3 regions of the Microbispora sp. CSR-4 genome follow, and region 1 is predicted to be linked to each of the others. Evidence: riboswitches for the same ligand, from Rfam matches in the RefSeq annotation. Region 1 holds a riboswitch; each other region holds the start of a gene.

Evidence for each region. A riboswitch is a leader RNA that binds a small molecule or an ion and turns the genes downstream of it on or off. The one in region 1 is predicted to bind cyclic di-AMP.
Region 2: linked by a shared signal. The riboswitch ahead of FLV34_RS18320 (hypothetical protein) and the one ahead of FLV34_RS26765 (glycoside hydrolase family 25 protein) in region 1 are both predicted to bind cyclic di-AMP.
Region 3: linked by a shared signal. The riboswitch ahead of FLV34_RS06935 (C40 family peptidase) and the one ahead of FLV34_RS26765 (glycoside hydrolase family 25 protein) in region 1 are both predicted to bind cyclic di-AMP.

Annotation. Positions count from the first base shown of each region.
Region 1 is NZ_VJVX01000042.1:2,067-8,133, forward strand. It holds gene FLV34_RS26745 (flavin reductase family protein) at 1-52, opposite strand, end outside; gene FLV34_RS40735 (hypothetical protein) at 284-430, shown strand; gene FLV34_RS41780 (hypothetical protein) at 440-694, shown strand; gene FLV34_RS42695 (hypothetical protein) at 909-1,310, opposite strand; partial or broken gene uppS (polyprenyl diphosphate synthase) at 1,565-2,665, opposite strand; cyclic di-AMP (ydaO/yuaA leader) riboswitch at 2,942-3,087, shown strand; gene FLV34_RS26765 (glycoside hydrolase family 25 protein) at 3,100-3,825, shown strand; gene secD (protein translocase subunit SecD) at 3,912-6,067, opposite strand, start outside.
Region 2 is NZ_VJVX01000023.1:17,313-23,379, forward strand. It holds gene FLV34_RS18305 (TIGR03086 family metal-binding protein) at 1-48, shown strand, start outside; gene FLV34_RS18310 (DeoR/GlpR family DNA-binding transcription regulator) at 270-1,073, shown strand; gene galT (galactose-1-phosphate uridylyltransferase) at 1,252-2,310, shown strand; cyclic di-AMP (ydaO/yuaA leader) riboswitch at 2,381-2,519, shown strand; gene FLV34_RS18320 (hypothetical protein) at 2,554-3,465, shown strand; gene FLV34_RS18325 (hypothetical protein) at 3,531-3,962, opposite strand; gene FLV34_RS18330 (DinB family protein) at 4,250-4,762, shown strand; gene FLV34_RS18335 (RIP metalloprotease) at 4,786-6,067, opposite strand, start outside.
Region 3 is NZ_VJVX01000005.1:24,431-30,497, reverse strand. It holds gene FLV34_RS06950 (FAD-dependent monooxygenase) at 1-298, shown strand, start outside; gene FLV34_RS06945 (hypothetical protein) at 350-1,261, shown strand; gene FLV34_RS06940 (hypothetical protein) at 1,336-2,427, shown strand; cyclic di-AMP (ydaO/yuaA leader) riboswitch at 2,833-2,991, shown strand; gene FLV34_RS06935 (C40 family peptidase) at 3,186-3,635, shown strand; gene FLV34_RS06930 (MarR family winged helix-turn-helix transcriptional regulator) at 3,702-4,031, opposite strand; gene FLV34_RS06925 (alpha/beta fold hydrolase) at 4,127-4,876, shown strand; gene FLV34_RS06920 (YafY family protein) at 4,912-5,883, opposite strand; gene FLV34_RS06915 (VOC family protein) at 5,977-6,067, shown strand, end outside.

The sequences.
Region 1 (6,067 bases):
GTGTGGGCGGTGCCGGCTCGGTGAACTCGGGGTCGGCGGGTACAGCGGTCATGGACTCACCTCGCGTGCGTGTCGATGCCTCAGGTGACGAACTTACAAACCCCCTCATGTGCGGCCCGCAAGGGGATCCCGGTCAACCGAAGGCACGTACCGGCGGGAGCGTGGTCCGGGCAGGTCACCGAGCCTGCCTGTCCCGATCTCGCTCATCGGGATGATCGCCCTATTCGGTGTGTCTGTCCAGTTAGCGTCACGAGTCCGGCACTCCGGTGATTCGGCATGGACCATGACGGAGCTGACCTATGAGTCGACCCTACGGGAACTCACGACCGAGCACGGCGTGCTGCACTCCGAGCGGGAGATGCTCCCCGCTGCGAAGCCGGACACCCCGCCCTGCTGGTCGCGGGGCAACACGCGGAAGGAGGAGCGGTGACCGCGTGGGATGAGGAGTTCGACCTCGTCATCGTCGGCAGCGGGGGCGGAGGCATGGCCGCCGCGCTGGCCGCGTACGACAGCGGGCCGTACGCACCCGGCCGGGGAGACGATCGCGCTGGTGTCCGAGCGGTGCATCCCGCCGTCGATCATCGTCTCGGCGGACGGCAGGAGGTTCACCGACGAGTCCGTGCCGTACGTGAACTTCGTGCACGACCAGGGCGCGGGCGGGCACGTCCCGGCCTGGTTCGTGATGGACGCCTAGGCACGGGCGCGTTATCCGTTCGCGCAGATCATGCCGGGCATGCCGGTGCCGCAGGAGTTTCTACGGCCAGGGCATCGCTTTCCGGGCGGACACCTTCGCCGAGCTGGCGGGCCGGATCGGTGTCCCGGCGGGCGCGCCGGCCGAGACCGTCGAGCGCTTCTACGCCTTCGCACGCACGGGCAGGGACCTGGACTTCGGCCGCGGCGACAGCGCGTCAGGCCTGGGCGAACATCTGGTCGTAGCCGCCGGAGTGCCGGCGGCCCGCCATGAAGCCGAGGAACCGGCGGACGAACTCACCCCGGGTCAGCCGCCCGTCATCATCGTCGTCGCCCGAGTCGTGGTCGAACGCCGTACGGAAGAGAGACCGGTACTCCTCAGCATCGATGGTCTGGTCGTCATCGGTGTCGGTGACGTCGAACAGTACCTCGGCGATCCTGATGAGCGCCGGGCCGGCCAGGGCGGCGGAGGCCGCGGCGTACTCGTGGCCGGTGATGCGTCCGTCGCCGTCGGTGTCCAGCTCCTGCTGCAGCTCCCGCCACCAGTCGGCGAAGGCCGCGAACAGGCGGTCCTCGTCCTGAGTCTCCAGGTCGAGGCGGGTGGCGATCTCCCTGGCCATCGCGGCGAGGTCGGGCCAGTCGAGGTGGCCGTCGCCGGTCTGGTCGAGGACCTCGGAGAAGAACCGCGCGGCGGATCGTACGGCGGAGCCCCCGGCGGCGGCCGCGGAGGTGGTGGCGGTGCCGGCCGCCTCCGGGCCGGGTGTGAGGAGGCGCAGGAGCGCCCCCGCCTTGGGAGCCTGCCCCCGTAGGGGTCCATGAGGGTGAGGAACGACTGGAACTCGGCGTACAGCCTTTCCAGGACCGGACCGTCGAGGGACTCGCCGCTCAACCGGCACATCGTGACCGTGGACTCGAACAGCGTCGCCACCACCCAGGCGCGCGCCTCGGAGTCCGCGGCGTTGAACGGGCGGCCCTCGGCGTCGGTGCCGGTGATGCGCGCGTGGAGGCGGTTGAGCCGGGCCGCCTCCCGCTGCCGCACCCGGATGTCGGGGTCCACCATGCGCTGCGCGCTGAGCACGGTGTTGCGCAGCCGGCGCCACGGGTGCGCGACGAAGGTCGAGTTGGTGATCAGCGCCGCGCCGATCTGCGGGTGCGCGGCCTCCAGGACGATGGCCCGGGTCGCCACCAGCCCCCAGCGCGTCTGCCGGGTCAGCTCGTGGAGCATGGATCCCGGTGCTGCGTCACTCATCGACGTCCCTTTCCTGTCGGTGTCGGTGCCGAGACCGGTGCCGAGACCGGTGCCGAGATCGGTGTCGGTGTGGCGCCGAACCGGCGGTGGCGCCGCCGGTAGATCTCCAGGCACTCCCAGAAGTGCCCGGCACGGAAGTCGGGCCACAGCACCCGGGGGGAAGACCCATTCGGCGTACGCCACCTGCCAGAGCATGAGGTTGGAGATGCGCTGTTCGCCGGAGGTGCGGATGACGAGGTCGACCTCCGGCATGTCGGGGTGGGGCAGACGACGGGCGAAACTCTCCTCGGTGACCTGCTCGGGCGGCACGCCGTCGCGGATCAGCGACCTGGCGGCCTCGACGATGTCGCGGCGGCCGCCGTGGTCGAACGCCACCGTCAACGTCATCCGCCGGTTGTCGCGGGTCAGCGCCATGAGGTCGGCGATGTCCCTGGCCAGTGCGGGCGGGATCCGCGGGTCGGCGGCTCCGAGGAACCGGCAGCGGATCCCCCGTGTGTGCAGTGACAGGGCGTGTTTGCGTACGGCGCGGCGCACCAGTCGCAGCAGGACGTCGACCTCGGTGGCGGGGCGCCGCCAGTTCTCGGTGGAGAACGCGTAGAGGCTCAGCCACTCGACGCCCGCCGAGTATGCCGCCTCTATGACATCGATCACAGCGGCCTCGGCCGCCCGATGCCCCTCGGTGTGGGGCAGGGACCGCTGCGCGGCCCACCTGCCGTTCCCGTCCATGACGCACGCCACATGACGGGGGACGCTTCTCACCCTCACGGCGACGAGGCTTGCACAGTCGGTGAGAGATCGACTACTTACCGTTGTTAGCCACGGCCCTTACTTCGAGCGGGTCCGGACCAGGTGCTGCCGCGTTGTGCCAGGTAAAGGCGTGTTTTGTCCTGTTTACACCATTCTGGTGGATTGTGTACCTTTAGGGCACACGGTATGGGGTAACGACCCGCCTCCGGCGACCCATCCCTTGCCGTGTCGTTGCCCGGTCCGCGTGGTCGCATGACCGCGCGGCCGCCGAATCCGCGTCATGTGGAGCCGGGGACCCACTCTCTTTGGGGTGAATCGGAGCGCAGGCCCCCAGATGCGCCCGTAGGGCACTTCCTGCCCGAACCCGTCAGCTAACCCGGTAGGCGGCATGGAAGCAAGGAGTCAACCTCGTCATGTCCACCCATCGGCTCTCCCTCGGGGGCCGGCACTCGCGCCGGCGCCTGCGCTCCGCCCTCGCGGCGGCGACCCTCGCGGTCTCGGCCGCCACGGCCGGCATCACCGCGGCCGTGGCTCTGCCCGCCGCCCCGGCGTACGCGAACCCGCACACGTACGGTCAGGACGTCTCCGGTTACGAGGCCGACCACGACTGGATGAACAGCCGCGCGCAGTTCGGCTTCATCAAGGCCACCGAGGGGACCGACTGGGTCGACTCGTCCTTCCCCCGGCACTGGCGGGAGCTGGCCAAGAAGGGCATCGTCCGCGGCGCCTACCACTACGGCCACCCCTCCAACGACCCCATCGCCGAGGCCGACCACTTCCTCAGCGTGGTGAACTCGCAGCCGAGCAAGCCCGGCGACATCCTGGTCCTCGACCTGGAGACCGCGGACGGCGAGTCCGTCGAGCAGGTCAACAAGTGGGCCAAGACCTGGCTGGAGTATGTGACGGCCAAGACCGGCACCAGGCCGATGTTCTACAGCGGGTGGAACTTCGCCAACAAGTACGGCCGCGGCCTCGGCCAGTACCCGCTGTGGGTGGCCCACTACAGCAAGGCGCCCGGCGACATCACGCCGCCCGCCGACTGGAAGACCTGGGCCATCCACCAGTACACCGATGAGCCCATCGACCAGAACGTCTCCTCGCTGACGCCCGCCCAGCTGCGCGCGCTCGGCCGCCGATAACGCCGCCGGCAGCGCCGCCGACAGCCCGGCGTCCCCCCGGGGCGGATCGCCCGCCCCGGGGGGACGCGCCGGGAGCCGTACCGGCCTCAGACCACCGCGCCGGAGTCGTCGCGGCGTACGGGCCTGACCCGGGGCGCGGCGGGAGCCGGCGGCGCCTGGCCGGAGCGCCGCTCCAGCGCGATCGCCACCGGCCCGGCCACGAACGACGACGACAGCGTGCCGGCGACGATGCCGATCAGGAGGGCGACGGCGAAGTCGCGCAGCGAGTCGCCGCCGAACACCGCAAGCGCCGCCAGGATGAACAGCGCCCCGAGCCCGGTGTTGACCGTGCGCGGCGCGGTCTGCAGGATCGCGGCGTTCACCACCCGGCCGAACGGCTCGCGGCGGCGCACCGGCCACAGCTCGCGCACCCGGTCGAACAGCACGACCTTGTCGTTGACCGAATAACCGATGATCGTGAGCATCGCCGCCAGGAACACCCCGTCGATCGGCCTGCCCATCCAGGCGAACGCGCCGACGACGACGGCCGCGTCCACGAACAGCGCCGCCACGGCCGCCGTGCCGAACGTCCACCGGAACCGGAACGCCAGATAGACGAGCTGTGCGGCGAGCGCGACAGCGAGCGCGATGATCGCGTTGCGGCGCAGCTCCTCGCCCAGGCTCGGCCCGATCAGCTCGTCGCGCTGCTTGGCGACCTCGCCCACGCGCCGGTCGAGCGCCTCCTCCATGCGGACCACGTCGTCGGCGCTGATCTGCCCGGTGCGCACCGAGAGCGCGTCCTCCGACCGCTGCACGACGGCCGAGGGGAACCCGGCGTCCGCCACCGCCTGCCTGGCCGCCGCGACGTCCACGGGCCTGCTCGTGCCGAACTCCACGATCCGGCCGCCGGTGAACTCGACGCCGTAGTTGAGGCCGCGGGTGACCAGGCCCGCGCCCGCGACCACGAGCAGCCCGGCCGCGACGGCGAGCCACAGCCGCCCGCGCCGCATCAGGTCCGGGTCGCGCCGCGTCAGCCACGTCCTGACCCGGCCGATCGAGCCGATGCCGGACGCCCGCGGGCCGATCCTGCCGATCAGCGCGGCGGTGAGCACCCGGGTGATCAGCATGGCCGAGACCAGCGAGGCCAGCACGCCGATGGCCAGCGTCACGCCGAAGCCCTTCACCGGCCCCGAGGCCAGCCAGAACAGCAGCCCGGCGGCGAGCAGGGTGGTGATGCCGGAGTCGGCGATCGCGCTCCAGGCGTTCTTGAAGCCCCGGTCGAGTGCCGCCTTGAGGCCCCGCCGGGGCGCGTCGCCGAACTCCTCTCTGGCCCGTTCGAAGACCAGCACGTTGGCGTCCACCGCCATGCCGATCGCCAGGACGAACCCGGCCAGGCCGGGCAGCGTGAGCGTGGCCCCCATGGCCACGAGCCCGGCGTACGAGATCAGGCCGTAGCAGGCGAGCGCGACCGCGGCCAGCACGCCCACCAGCCGGTAGACCATGCCGATGAACACCGCGGTCAGGATCACCCCGGCGACGCCGGCCTTGGCGCTCGCCGCGATGGCGTCGGCGCCGAGGGTCGGGCCGACCGTACGCTGCTCGACCAGCTCAAGCGGCACCGGAAGCGAGCCGCCCTTGATCAGCACCGCGAGGTTCTGCGCCTCCTGCGGGGTGAACGACCCGGTGATCTGCGTGGTGCCGCCGCCGATCCCCACCCCGCAGGCGATCGACTCGTCCACCTGCGGCGAGGAGATGATCTCGTTGTCGAGGACGATGGCGACGCGGCGCTTGTGGTCGCCGAGCGGCGCGCAGGCCGCCTCGCCGGTCAGCTTCCGCCAGGGACCGGGTTCCTTGAAATCGATCGTGACGAACCAGCCCGGCCCCGCCTGGGGGTCGCTGCGCGCGGCGGCGTCGGCGACACCGGCCCCGCTGAGCGCGACCGGCCCGAGCTTCAGCTTCCGGCCGCTCTCGTCCGCGATCGCGTCCGTGTCACCCTCCTCGGCGGCGCTCAGCACCGGATGGAAGTTGAGCTGGGCGGTCTTGCCGATGACCGCGGCGGCCTCGCGCGGGTCGAGCACGCCGGGCAGTTCGACGATGATCCGCTTCTCGCCGGAGCGGACCAGGGTGGGATCGACGACTCCGAGGGCGTCCGCCCGGCGCCGGAGCACGTCGAGGGCACGGTCGGCGGCGTCGGCGTCCGCCTTGACCGTGGGAGAGTCTCTCGTCTCGAAGACGAGCTGGGTGCCGCCGCGCAGGTCGAGGC
Region 2 (6,067 bases), on a different contig from region 1:
GCCGACCAGCAGACCCACCTGCTCGCCGCCTGGGGCAGGAACCCCTAAAGAGTGCCTATCGGCCGGTGGGCCGCTTGCCGTGGTTGGCCTTCTTCTTCTTGCGTGCCTTCGACTTGCGTGCGCGTCTGCCCATGACGACCGCCTTCCGTCGAGTACGGCTTTCGCCCACTGTCCTCCCTGGGACCACGGGCGGCAAGAGGCGTACCCCAACTCAACATGTCTCCACGTTCGTGAGGCATAATTTGTTTGAATCTGTAGAGGAGTGGTGGATGCTGGCCCAGCAACGGCAGCAGGCGATCCTTGAGAGGGTACGCAGGACCGGCGGGGTGCGCGTCGCGCAGCTCGTACGCGACCTCGGGGTCTCGGACATGACGATCCGCCGCGACCTGGAGGTCCTCGCGGAACGCGGCCTGATCGTCAAGGTGCACGGCGGGGCGACCGCCACCGGCACGGGCTCGACGGAGGAGCCGGGCTTCGCGGCCAAGTCGGTGCGGCAGCAGGCCGAGAAGGAGGCCATCGCCCGCAGGGCCGCCCTGCTCGTGCGGCCGGGCAGCTCCGTAGCGCTCTCGGCCGGCACCACGACCTGGACACTGGCCCACCATCTGGTGGACGTGCCCGAGCTGACCGTGATCACCAACTCGGTGCAGGTGGCCGACGTCTTCCACCGCGCGGGACGGCCCGACCAGACCGTGGTGCTGGTGGGAGGCGTGCGCACGCCCTCCGACGCGCTGGTCGGCCCGGTGGCCGTGGCGGCCGTCCGCTCCCTGAACGTCGACACGCTCATGCTGGGCGTGCACGGCATGAGCGTCCGGGCCGGTTACACCACGCCCAACCTGCTGGAGGCGGAGACCGACCGCGCCCTCATCGCGGCCGCCCAGCAGCTCGTGGTCCTGGCCGACCACACCAAGTGGGGGACGATCGGCTTCAGCACGATCGCCGCCCTCGACGAGGCCGGCGTGGTCGTGAGCGACGTCGGCCTGCCGGAGGAGGCACGCGACGCGCTGTCGGAGCACGCCGGCGAGCTCCTCCTCGTCGATCCGTCCGGGGAGACCGAGCTGGAGACCGCGCTGTGACGCCGGCCCGCCGCACGTCCTCCGACGCCTGTAGTAAACCCGGTGCATCCCCCGGCCTCCGCGCGCCCGCCGTGTCCCCCTTTCGCAAACCCGCACCGACCCCCTTGTAAGCCCGCTCCGACCCGGGACACCGCACCGTGAAAGCCGGAGATCGCACCGTGAAGCTGGAGACCGCTCTGTGAAGCGCACCATCACCCATCTCGCCGACGGCCGTGAGCTGATCTACTTCGACCGGCGCGACGACGCCGACCACAGCGCCATCGACACCAGGGACCTGCCGCCGCGCCCGCTCGCCTCCGAGCTGCGCTACGACCCCCTGATGGACGAGTGGGTGGCCGTCGCCCGGCATCGCCAGACACGCACACACCTGCCGTCGGCGGAGGAGTGCCCGCTCTGCCCGGGTCATCCCGGCTCGGAGATCCCCTCGCCGTACGAGGTGGCGGTGTTCGAGAACCGCTTCCCGTCGTTCAGCTTCAACACGGGCTCGTACGAGCAGGTGGGCGGGCTGAGCGAGGTGCGTCCGGGGATCGGGCGCTGCGAGGTCGTCTGCTTCACCTCCGACCACAACGCGTCGTTCAGCTCGCTGAGCGACGAGCAGGCCGAGCTGGTCGTCGAGGCGTGGGCCGACCGTACGGCCGAGCTGTCCTCGCTGCCCGGCGTGGAGCAGGTCTTCTGCTTCGAGAACCGCGGCGCCGAGATCGGCATCACGCTGCCGCACCCGCACGGGCAGATCTACGCCTATCCGTACGTCACGCCGCGCACCCGGCAGATGCTGAACGCCGCCGCCCGTCATCAGGGCGGCAACCTGTTCGCGGATGTCCTGGCCGCCGAGCGGAAGGGCCCCCGGGTGGTGGCCGCCAACGAGCACTGGACGGCCTTCGTGCCCGCCGCCGCGCGCTACCCGTTCGAGGTGCACGTCTACCCGCACCGCCAGGTGCCCGACATCCCGGCGCTGTCGCCGGAGGAGCGAGCCGCGTTCGCGCCGCTCTACATCGAGGTGCTGCGCCGCCTGGACGGGCTGTTCGGCGTCGTCATGCCGTACGTCGCGGCCTGGCACCAGGCTCCTGTCACCTACCGGCGCGACCTCGCCTACCTTCACCTGCAGCTTTTCACGATCCGGCGGGCGCCCAACAAGCTCAAGTATCTGGCCGGATCGGAGTCGGCCATGGGCGCGTTCGTCAACGACGTGCTGCCCGAGGAGGCCGCCCGGATGCTTCGCGAGGCGATAACGGCCTGATCTCCGATTGATTGCGGCTTTGGTGGCAGCGACGGTTTCTTTACCACTAGTATCCCTGACACCGGCCGTCACAACCGGTACGCCTAATCCCGGGCGCCCCGCCCGGGAACCGGGGACCCAATCACGCACCTGGGGTCAAGGCAGTCGCCTGCCCGGGCTCCTCCAGCCCGAACCCGTCAGCTAACCCGGTCGGCAGATGGAGAGGAGTGGGCTCTGCCCCGCGCATTCCCCCTGGCTGTCGGCGTGCTCGCCTCCGCCGTCCTCGTGTTCGGTACGGCGGCGCCGGGCGTCGCCGAGCCCAAACCGACGGAGAAACAGCTCAAGAAGGAGCTGTCGGACCTGCGGCAGAAGGTCAACCGGCTGATCGCCGACTACAACGCCAAGCGTGTCGCCCTCGCCAAGGCCCGTGAGGAGGAGAAGGCGGCTCGCGACCGGCTGGCCAGGGCCCAGGCCGACTACCAGGCCGCCAGCGACGCCGTACGGCAGATGGCCGGGCTGCGCTACCAGACCGAAAGCGCGATGGCGCTGCCCGACATGAACACCGCCGCGCTCAACTACCAGCTCAAAGAGGAACAGGCCGCCCGGCTCGCGCACTTCGACCGGGTCCGCGACGCCCGGCAGCAGGCCGCGGACGCCGCCAAGACGCTGACCGCGCAACTGAAGGCGCAGGCCGAGGCGGTCGCCGTACAGCGCAAGGACGCCGAGGACCTCATCGACGAGATCAAGGACAAGCTCGACGCGCTGATCCCGATCGCGCCGGGAAAGCTCCCGGGTGGGTCGTGGGCACCGGAGCTGCCCAGCGGTGCCGACAACATCACGCCCCGGATGAGGTTCATGCGCACCGAGGTCGAAAACCACTTCAGCCTGCGGTTCCCGGTGGGCTGCTACCGGGCGGAGAACAGCGGCGAGCATCCTCTCGGGCGCGCCTGCGACTTCATGATGAGCTCGGGCGGCGCCATGCCCTCCCCCGAGATGAAGGCGCTCGGCGACAGCCTGGCCGACTGGGCCATCAAGAACGGCCCCAAGCTCGGCGTCATGTACGTGATCTGGCAGCAGCGCATCTACAACCTCGGCCGTCCCGGCTGGCGGCTCATGTCCGACCGCGGCGGAATCACCGCCAACCACTACGACCACGTACACATCTCGATGTACTGACCTGCCAGGGCACTCGCGGGGTGGGCCGGCCACCTCGGCGAGCGAGGCGGCCGGCCCGCTCCGGGTCAGGCCGGGATCTGCTTCTCGTGCCAGGTGTAGTAGAGGTAGGTGCTGCCGGGCCCGGTCAGCGTGCCGTAGACCTGCCAGAAGGTGTTGGTGCCGGGCGAGAAGCGGAAGATCTTGTCCCCGGGCCGGTCGTCCACGATGACCTGCTGTGACCCCGTGGGCCCGATCCGGACCTCGATCGTGAACGTCTCGTTGTCGGGGATGTCGAGGCAGACCTCGTGCGTGTACGCCGTCGGACCGGCGATGTTGTAGAGGCGATTGTCCACCGCCGGCGACTCGACGTTGGTGGGGACGTATTTGTTGACGACGTAGGTGTACCCGCCCGTGGAGCAGTCCACTGCGGAGGTGTCCGCGAGCGCGGGGCCGGCGCCGGTGAGCGTGACGCCGAGAACGCCGGCGGCGACGGTGAGAACGGAGATGGTGCGCTTCATGCCTCTCCTCATCCGTACGGTGTGACGCTTCAACCAAGTAGTTGAAGGCTGAACTGATTTTGATCACATTCGCCACAATTACACAAGTCTGATCAATTACCTGTCCGAATCCGAGTCAAGACGGCCGGGTTCGGCCTCCCGTCGGGCGCAGGCCCGGCGTGCGGCCCGGCCTTCGGCTACGTCATGAACCGCGCTCAGGAGGGGGGTGCCGGGACGGGCAGAACCGCCGGGTGCCTCCGCCCGCTAATCGGGGTGACTACGCGCCGAGTCCGGGGGAGGATGCCGGGATGACCGACACACGTATCGATCCCCCCGTCGTCGCGGGAGAGCGCGAGATGCTGCGCGCCTGGCTGGACTGGCACCGTGACACCCTCGCCGTGAAGTGCCGGGGCCTCACCGAGGAGCAGTTGCGGCTGCGCTCGGTGCCGCCCTCCAGCATGTCGCTGCTCGGCCTCGTACGGCACATGGCCGACGTCGAGCGGGCCTGGTTCCGGAGGCGGCTGAACGGCGAGGATCTTGGCGGCATCTACTTCAGTGCCGACGACCCGGACGGCGAGTTCGACAATGTGGACACCGCGTCGGCCGAGGAGGCCTTCGCGACCTGGCAGGCGGAGATCGAGCAGGCGCGGGCGGCCGAGGAGGCCTGCGCCGACCTGGACGCCATGACGAAGGCGTCCACTCGTGACGGCGTCCACTACTCGCTGCGGTGGATCATGTGCCACATGATCGAGGAGTACGCCCGCCACAACGGCCACGCCGATCTGCTGCGCGAGCGCGTCGACGGCGTGACGGGCGAGTAGCCCCCGACGGCGAGTGGCCTCCCTCAGCCGGACAGGCGGACCGGGTTGACGAGGTCGGCGTAGATGAGCAGGCCGCCCATGACGACCAGCAGGGCCGCCATGACGTACGTCAGCGGGAGCGCCTTGGCCACATCCACATAACCGGGGACGGGCCTGCGGCGCACCCGCGCGAACGCCCGCTTGACGCCCTCCCAGAGCCCGCCGGCGATATGGCCGCCGTCCAGCGGCAGCAGCGGGATCAGGTTGAACATGCCCACGGCGAGGTTCAGCCCGGCGAGCAGGTTGATGAAGATTTCGATCTTGTTCTCGACCGAGAGGTCGGAGGCGGCGATCTCACCGCCGATGCGGCCCGCCCCGACGATGCCGATCGGCCCGTTCGGGTCGCGCTTCTCCCCCGAGAACGCGGCGTTCCACACGCCGACCATCTTCTTGGGGATGTTGACCATAGCGACGGCGGTGCGCTCGGTCAGCTCCCACATCTGCCCGACGACATAACCGGGGCCCTTCTTCACCACGACGGTGGTCGGGCTCACTCCCAGGAAGCCGACGTTCTTCTCGATCTTGTCCGGGTCGGTGAGCGAGGGCATGTCCTGCGCGATCAGGTCGACCTGGAGGTCGGTCCGCTGCCCGCCCCGCTCGATGCCGAGCGTGGTCACCCCCGCGCCGTGCTCCCGGATCAGGCGCTGCGCGGCCTCCCAGTCGGTGACCGGCGTGCCGCCGATGGCGACGATGTGGTCTCCGGGCCGCAGACCGGCCTTGGCGGCGGGCGTCAGCGGGTCGCTGTCGCGGCAGTCCCGGTGGTCCGCCTCGGCCGCCGGGATGGCGCACTTGGACACCGAGGCCACGACGGGCGTCAGCTCACGGACGCCGAAGCCCATCATCACGACCGCGAACAGCACGAACGCGAGCACGAAGTTCATCGCCGGGCCGCCGGTCATGATGATGACCTTCTGCCACCAGGGCTTGCGATAAAAAACCCGGCCCTCGTCGCCCGGCCGGATCTCCTCGGACGCGACCGCCCGCGCGTTCTCGATCAGGCCCTGCCAGGGACCGGTGGAGACGCTGCGCAGCTTGCCGGGCTCGTCGGACGCACGCGGCGGCAGCATGCCGATCATGCGGATGTAGCCGCCGAGCGGCACCCACTTCACGCCGTATTCGGTCTCGCCCCGCTTGCGCGACCACATGGTGGGCCCGAAGCCGACCATGTACTGGGTCACGCGTACGCCGAAGAGCTTGGCGGGCACGAGGTGCCCGATCTCGTGAAGGGCGATCGAGACCAGCAGACCGACGAAGAGGATCACGAAT
Region 3 (6,067 bases), on a different contig from region 1:
GGTCGGCGCCTACGTTCTCGCGGGCTGCCTCGCCGAGGCCGCGGGAGACCACGCCGCCGCCTTCACCGCGTACGAGCGCGAGCTGCGGCACTTCGTGGAGGAGAACCAGAAGCTCGCCGAGGGCAACCTCAGGGGCATGGTGCTGAAGTCCGCGGCGCAGATCCGGTTCCAGATGCTGATGCTGCGGCTGATGCCGCACCTGCCGGGCAGGAACCGCATGATCGAGCGGGTCACCGAGCCGATCCGCAAGGCCGCGACCGCGATCACGATCAGGGACTACCGGGCCCAGGCCGCGTAGCCACCCGCACGCACCGGCAACATTTCCGGGTTGTCCGGCATCTCACCCCACATGAGACTGCGCACGGTTCTCGCGACACTCGTCCTGGCCGCCGTTGCGCTGGGCGGGCAGCCCGCGACGGCCGCCACTCCGGTCACGATCGCGTACGCCAGGTGGACGCACACCTGGGAACTGGTGCTGACCGACGGACACGTGGTGAAGGTGCCGGAAGCGCTCGCCGTGGCGCCCCCCGACGCGGTCAACCCGGGGGCGCGGGCCGCGTTCCTGGTCAGCGGGGACGGCCGGCGCTTCTTCTACTTCCGCAAGTCGGACGGCCGGTTCGCCGAGCGGACCCTGCACGGCAGGGAACATGTGATCCGCGACCTAACCGTGGCCACGACCGGCGAAGAATGGCCGTCGGTGTCGTACGACGGCGGTTTCGTGGTCACCAAGACCTCGGCACCGGGCCTGGGAGCCCTGCTGGACCTGCGGAAGGGCAGGAGCCTGCCGCTGCCCGGAAAGACGGACACCTGGAACTTCGCGGGATTCAGCCCGGACGGCGCGCGGCTGCTGATGCAAGGGGAAGACGGCCGGATGACGGTGTTCGACCGGGGGCTGCGCACCCGCCTGCGGTCGAAGACGCGGCTGTGGGCGACGGCCCTGGCGAACGACCACGTCACGGCGGCGGAGCCGGTCGGCTCGTGGCCGAAGTCGCGCACGCTGCGCCTGGTCGACCTGCGCACCGGCAAGGCGAGCCGCACCGTGACCGTACGGCTCCCGCGCGGGCGGCGGATCGACGACCTCGACTTCGACAAGGCGGGACACCTGGTCGTCCGGTCGAAGACCGAAACCGGAGTGACGGTCTACCGGGTCTCGAAGACGACCGGCGTGGTGACGCGGGTGCGGAGCCTGGTCAGGCCCGACGCGAAGATCTGGGTGCTCCCCGGTGACGACGCGTACGAGCCGTGGACGGAGAAGAAGTGACTCCGGCCCTTCCGCGACGTGTGAACGACTCCCCTCGGTCAAACGTCGTACTGGTGAGCGGAAGGGGAAGCATCGTGCGCACCGTACTCGTCTCGGGCATATCGGCGATCGGGCTGGCGTTCCTGCCGGCCGCGGCGGCCTCGGGAGCGGCCCACCAGGGCGGCCAGGCCGGGGAGACCGCGCCCACGTGGCGGCTGGCCAAGGTGAACACCCTGCCCGGGGACGACGTGCTCGACGACGTGACGGTCCTCGGCAACGGGTCGGTGTGGGCGGCCGGCCACCGGGTCGTGAACGGCACGCGGCGGGGCCTGGTCGAGCGGTTCGACGGCCGATCGTGGAAGGTGCTCCCCGGCAGCCCGTCGTACGAGCTGACGGCCGTGACCGCCGGCTCGGACAAGAACGTGTGGGTCTTCGGCCCGGGGAAGGCGAGCCGGTGGAACGGCCGGACATGGACCACCTTCTCGCTCGGCAGCGGCTTCTCCACGACGGACGCCGACGGCACGGGCGCGAAGGACGTCTGGGCGGTCGCCGACTCCTCGGCCTCGGCCAGGCACTGGAACGGGTCGTCGTGGCGGAGCGTCCCGCTGCCGGCCCACGCCGCCGCCGTCGACGCGTACAAGGCCGGTGACGTCTGGGCGGCGGGGGCCAAGGGCACCCGTCCCGCGATCATGCGGTGGAACGGGAAGTCCTGGGCGCTGGTGCCCACCCCCGCGATCAAACTGCCCGCTCGCGACGCCGCCGCGGTGCTCACCGACATCGCCGTCCTCGGCCCCCGCAACGTGTGGGCCGTCGGCGGCGTGAGCTGGGAGGGCGCCGACGACCAGGGCGACGACAAGATCTACGACCGCCCCCTGGTCATGCACTGGAACGGCCGCTCGTGGACCGCCTCGGTCGGCGCCGTCAACGCCCAGCCGTACACGGAGGTGGAGCCCGACGGCGCGGGCGGCGTGTGGATCGTGCAGAGCGACTGGAACTCCACCCTGTGGCATGTCACGGGTTCGACGTGGCGGAGCACCCCGATCCCCCGGAAGGCCGGCACCGACGCCGCCCTGTTCTCGATCGCGCGCAGGCCCGGGACGACGACGCTGTGGGGCGCCGGGTTCACCGCGCCGCAGGGCGACCCCGACGACCCCTCCGCCAACGGCGCCTTCTGGCGTACGAACTAGCCATCCGGCAGGTCACGCCCGCTCGTGCAGGGCGGCAGCCGGGCGGCGCAAGCGACGATCAACGCCCCCCGGACCACAGGCGGGCAGCCGAGGGGCCGAAGGCCTCCAGGGTCAGGATGTACGCCGCCGCCAGGGCTTACTCGCCTTCCTCCGCAGGTCAGGCCCGCCATGGGACGAGTGTGACCAGCGCCACATCTCTTCCGCAGATGCACTCTGACCTGCAACTTCGCGCAGTTGATCCCTTTTATGCGCTTCTTATCCTTTTGATGCTCTTTGCGGAGATATGGGGCTCTTGGTAGTTTCCTTGCCCATCGGCGGGATCCACGTGACCTCGTCGTTACGAACCCGGCCCCGCCGGGTTCGACCATCCACAGTCGCCGTCGCCCCGCCTCTCCGCCCCCCTGGGCGCCGGTGATGCCGAATCCGAGCCGCTAGGAGGCTCGGAGCCGGGGAACCAATCGACCTTCGACGAAGGTCTGGGGTGAATCGGCGCGCCGGCGCCGTAGGGCGATCTTCCCTGCCCGAATCCGTCAGCTAACCCGGTAGGCGCAAGCGGAAGACCAAAGGGAGAGATCCTCCTGTCCACCAACTCCACCACTCTGCTCCGCATCGCCTGCGTCACGATCGGTAGCGCGGCGCTCACCGCGTCGGCCGGAGCATTGAGCGCACTCCCCGCAGCCGCCGCGTCCGCGACGGTGACATCCCCACCCCCGGCCCCCGCCCCCGCCCCCGCCCTCACCTCGGCGGTCATCCCGCCCGTGCCCCCCACAACGACCACCCCCCTGCATCCCGCGCCCGTGGCCGAGAACTCCGCCACGAGGAAGCTCACCAAGGCGGCTCTCCAGCAGGAGAAGGCCGAGCGCGCCATCAAGGTGGCGAAGAAGCAGCTCGGCGACCCGTACGTGTGGGGCGCCACGGGCCCAGGAGCGTTCGACTGCTCCGGGCTGGTCCAGTTCGCCTGGCGCAAGGCCGGCGTCAAGCTCCCGCGTACGACGTGGGCGATGCTCAGGCACGCCAAGAAGAGGGTCTCGCTGTCGCACCTCAAGCCCGGCGACCTCATCTTCACCAGTGGCGGCGGCCACGTGGGCATGTATCTCGGGCACAGGAAGGTGATCAGCGCCCCCCACAGCGGCGCGGTGGTCAGTGTCGACAGGCTCAACGCCTATTGGAGGGGCAGCTTCCTCACCGCCGTACGCCCCGGCGTCTGACCCGGGACGCCCTCGGTGGAGACGCGCCGCCGCGCAGCGCATCTCCGCCGAGGGCGTGGCCGGAGGCTACGCGTCCTCCACGACGAGGCGCCGGAGCAGGGCCAGCAGGGTCGCGCGGTCCGCGTCCGGCAGGGCGGTGTAGCACCTGGCGAGCACCTCGTCGGCGACCTTGCGCCCGGCTTCCAGGACCCGCTCGCCGGAAGGGGTGAGATGGTGCTCGATGCGCCTGCCGTGCCCGGGCCTGCGTTCGATCCATCCCTGGGCCACGAGCCGCCCGGCGAGGGTGCCGAAGGCCTGCTCGGTCTGGAACGTCGCCGCGGCCAGCTCCCGGGCCGACGCCCCGGGGGTACGGCTGATCGCCCGGAGGGCGTCCCACTGGGCGAGCGTCGCGCCGATCGCCGACAGCCCGCTCTCCAGGGCCCGGTGCTGCCGATATTGGACCTGTTTGACCGCCCGCCCGAGTTGTTGCAGATCGCGACCTGTCCCTCACCATGTCGGAGGCCGGCACCGGCAGACCGGCCCTGATCCTGCACGGCGGCGGCGGCCCCGCCACGATCGCCGGGCTCGCCGGGCACCTCTCCCGGACGGCACACACCCTGACGCCCGTGCATCCCGGCTGGGACGGCACCGACCGTCCCCCGTGGCTCACCGGCATCGACGACCTCGCCCTCGCCTACCTGCACTGCCTGCATCGCCTGGGGTTGCGCGACGTTCTCGTCGCCGGCTCCTCCCTCGGCGGCTGGACCGCCGCCGAGATGGCCGTACGCGACACGGCGGGGATCATCACCGGGCTGGTGCTGGTCGACGCCGTGGGCGTGGACGTCCCCGGCGAGCCGATCCGCGACTTCTTCGCCCTGGACGCGCGCGGCGTGGCCGAATACGCCTGGCACGACTCGCAGCGCTTCTACGTCGACCCGGCCGGCGTCCCCGCCGACCAGCTCGCAGCCCGGGCGGCCGACATGGCCACCATGCGCACGCTGGCGGGCGACCCCTACATGCACGATCCCAAACTGCTCCGCCGGTTGCGGCACGTCGACGTGCCCGCGCTCCTGGTGTGGGGGGAGAGCGACCGGATCGTCACCCCCGCCTACGGAGCCGCCTACGCCGGCGCCTTCGCCAACGGCCGGCTGGAGGTGATCCCGGAGGCCGGTCACCTGCCGCACATCGAACAGCCGGCGGCCACCTTCGCCGCGATCGACCGCCATCTGCACGCGGCCGGTTCGCCGGCGACCAGCGCTTAGCCCGCAGTCACCCGCCCGCCGTCACCCGCCCGCAGTCACTCTGCGGTCCTGCGGGCGGAAGCCGCGAGCCGGTCCGCGAGCGCCGCGACACGGTCGCGCAGCTCGTCCGGCCGCTCGATGACGAACGGCCGGTCGAGTGAGGCGAGCACCGGAGGCAGCCAGTCGAGCCGCTCCGCGCGCACCTCGACGCGGAGCCAGCCCTCGTCCCCGGAATCCGCCAGGGTCGCGACGGCGGCGGGAAGCCGGGCGCGGATCTGCTCGACCGTCCCCTGGATCCGCAGCACCACGTCGTACCGATATCGAGCCGTGGCGAATCCGGCCAGGACGTGCTGCGCCGGATCGAACCCGGCGGGCGGCTCGAACGAGCCGGGCAGCGTCCTCGCGTCCGCGATGCGGTCCAGCCGGAAGGTCCGGTCCTCGCCGATCTCCGGATCCGCGCCCGTGACGTACCACCGGCCCGAATGGGCGACGAGCCCGTACGGATGCAGCGTGCGCTCGCTGCGCCGACCATCGGCGGCGGTATACCTGATCGAGATCGGCCGGTGATGGCGCACCGCGTCGGCGACGCAGAGCAACACGGCGGTCTCGGGAACGGCGGACTCGCCGGGCGGGGCCGTGAAGGCGAGGGATTCGAGCACGGTGTCGAGCCTGCAGGCGAGCCGCTCGGGCAGAACGCGCCGGATCTTGGCCGCCGCCGTCTCGCTCGCCGTGCCCGCCGCCGTCGTCAGCCCCGCGCGGCGACCGGCGACCAGGCCGAGCAGCACGGCGAGCGCCTCGTCGTCGCTCAGCATGAGCGGGGGCATGCGATATCCGGGGGCGAGGCGATAGCCGCCGTATCGGCCGCGCACCGACTCGACGGGCACATCGAGGTCGATCAGGTGGTCCACATATCGCCGCACGGTGCGCTCGTCGACGCCGAGCCGGTCGGCGAGCTCGGCCATCGTCCGCGTGCCGCCCGACTGCAGGAGCTCCAGCAGCGTGAGAACGCGATGAGTCGGTCGGGCCACGTCACACAATCTAGTGACAATACTGGGCGGTTTCTGTCCGGTATCCGCCCTAGTGTTCCCGGGACGAACAACCCGGGAACCAGGGAGATCACCATGGACTTCGTGTCGATCCGCATCATCACCGACGACGTCGCGCGCCTCGCGGGCTTCTACGAGCGGGCCACGGGCGTGCGGGCACGCTGGG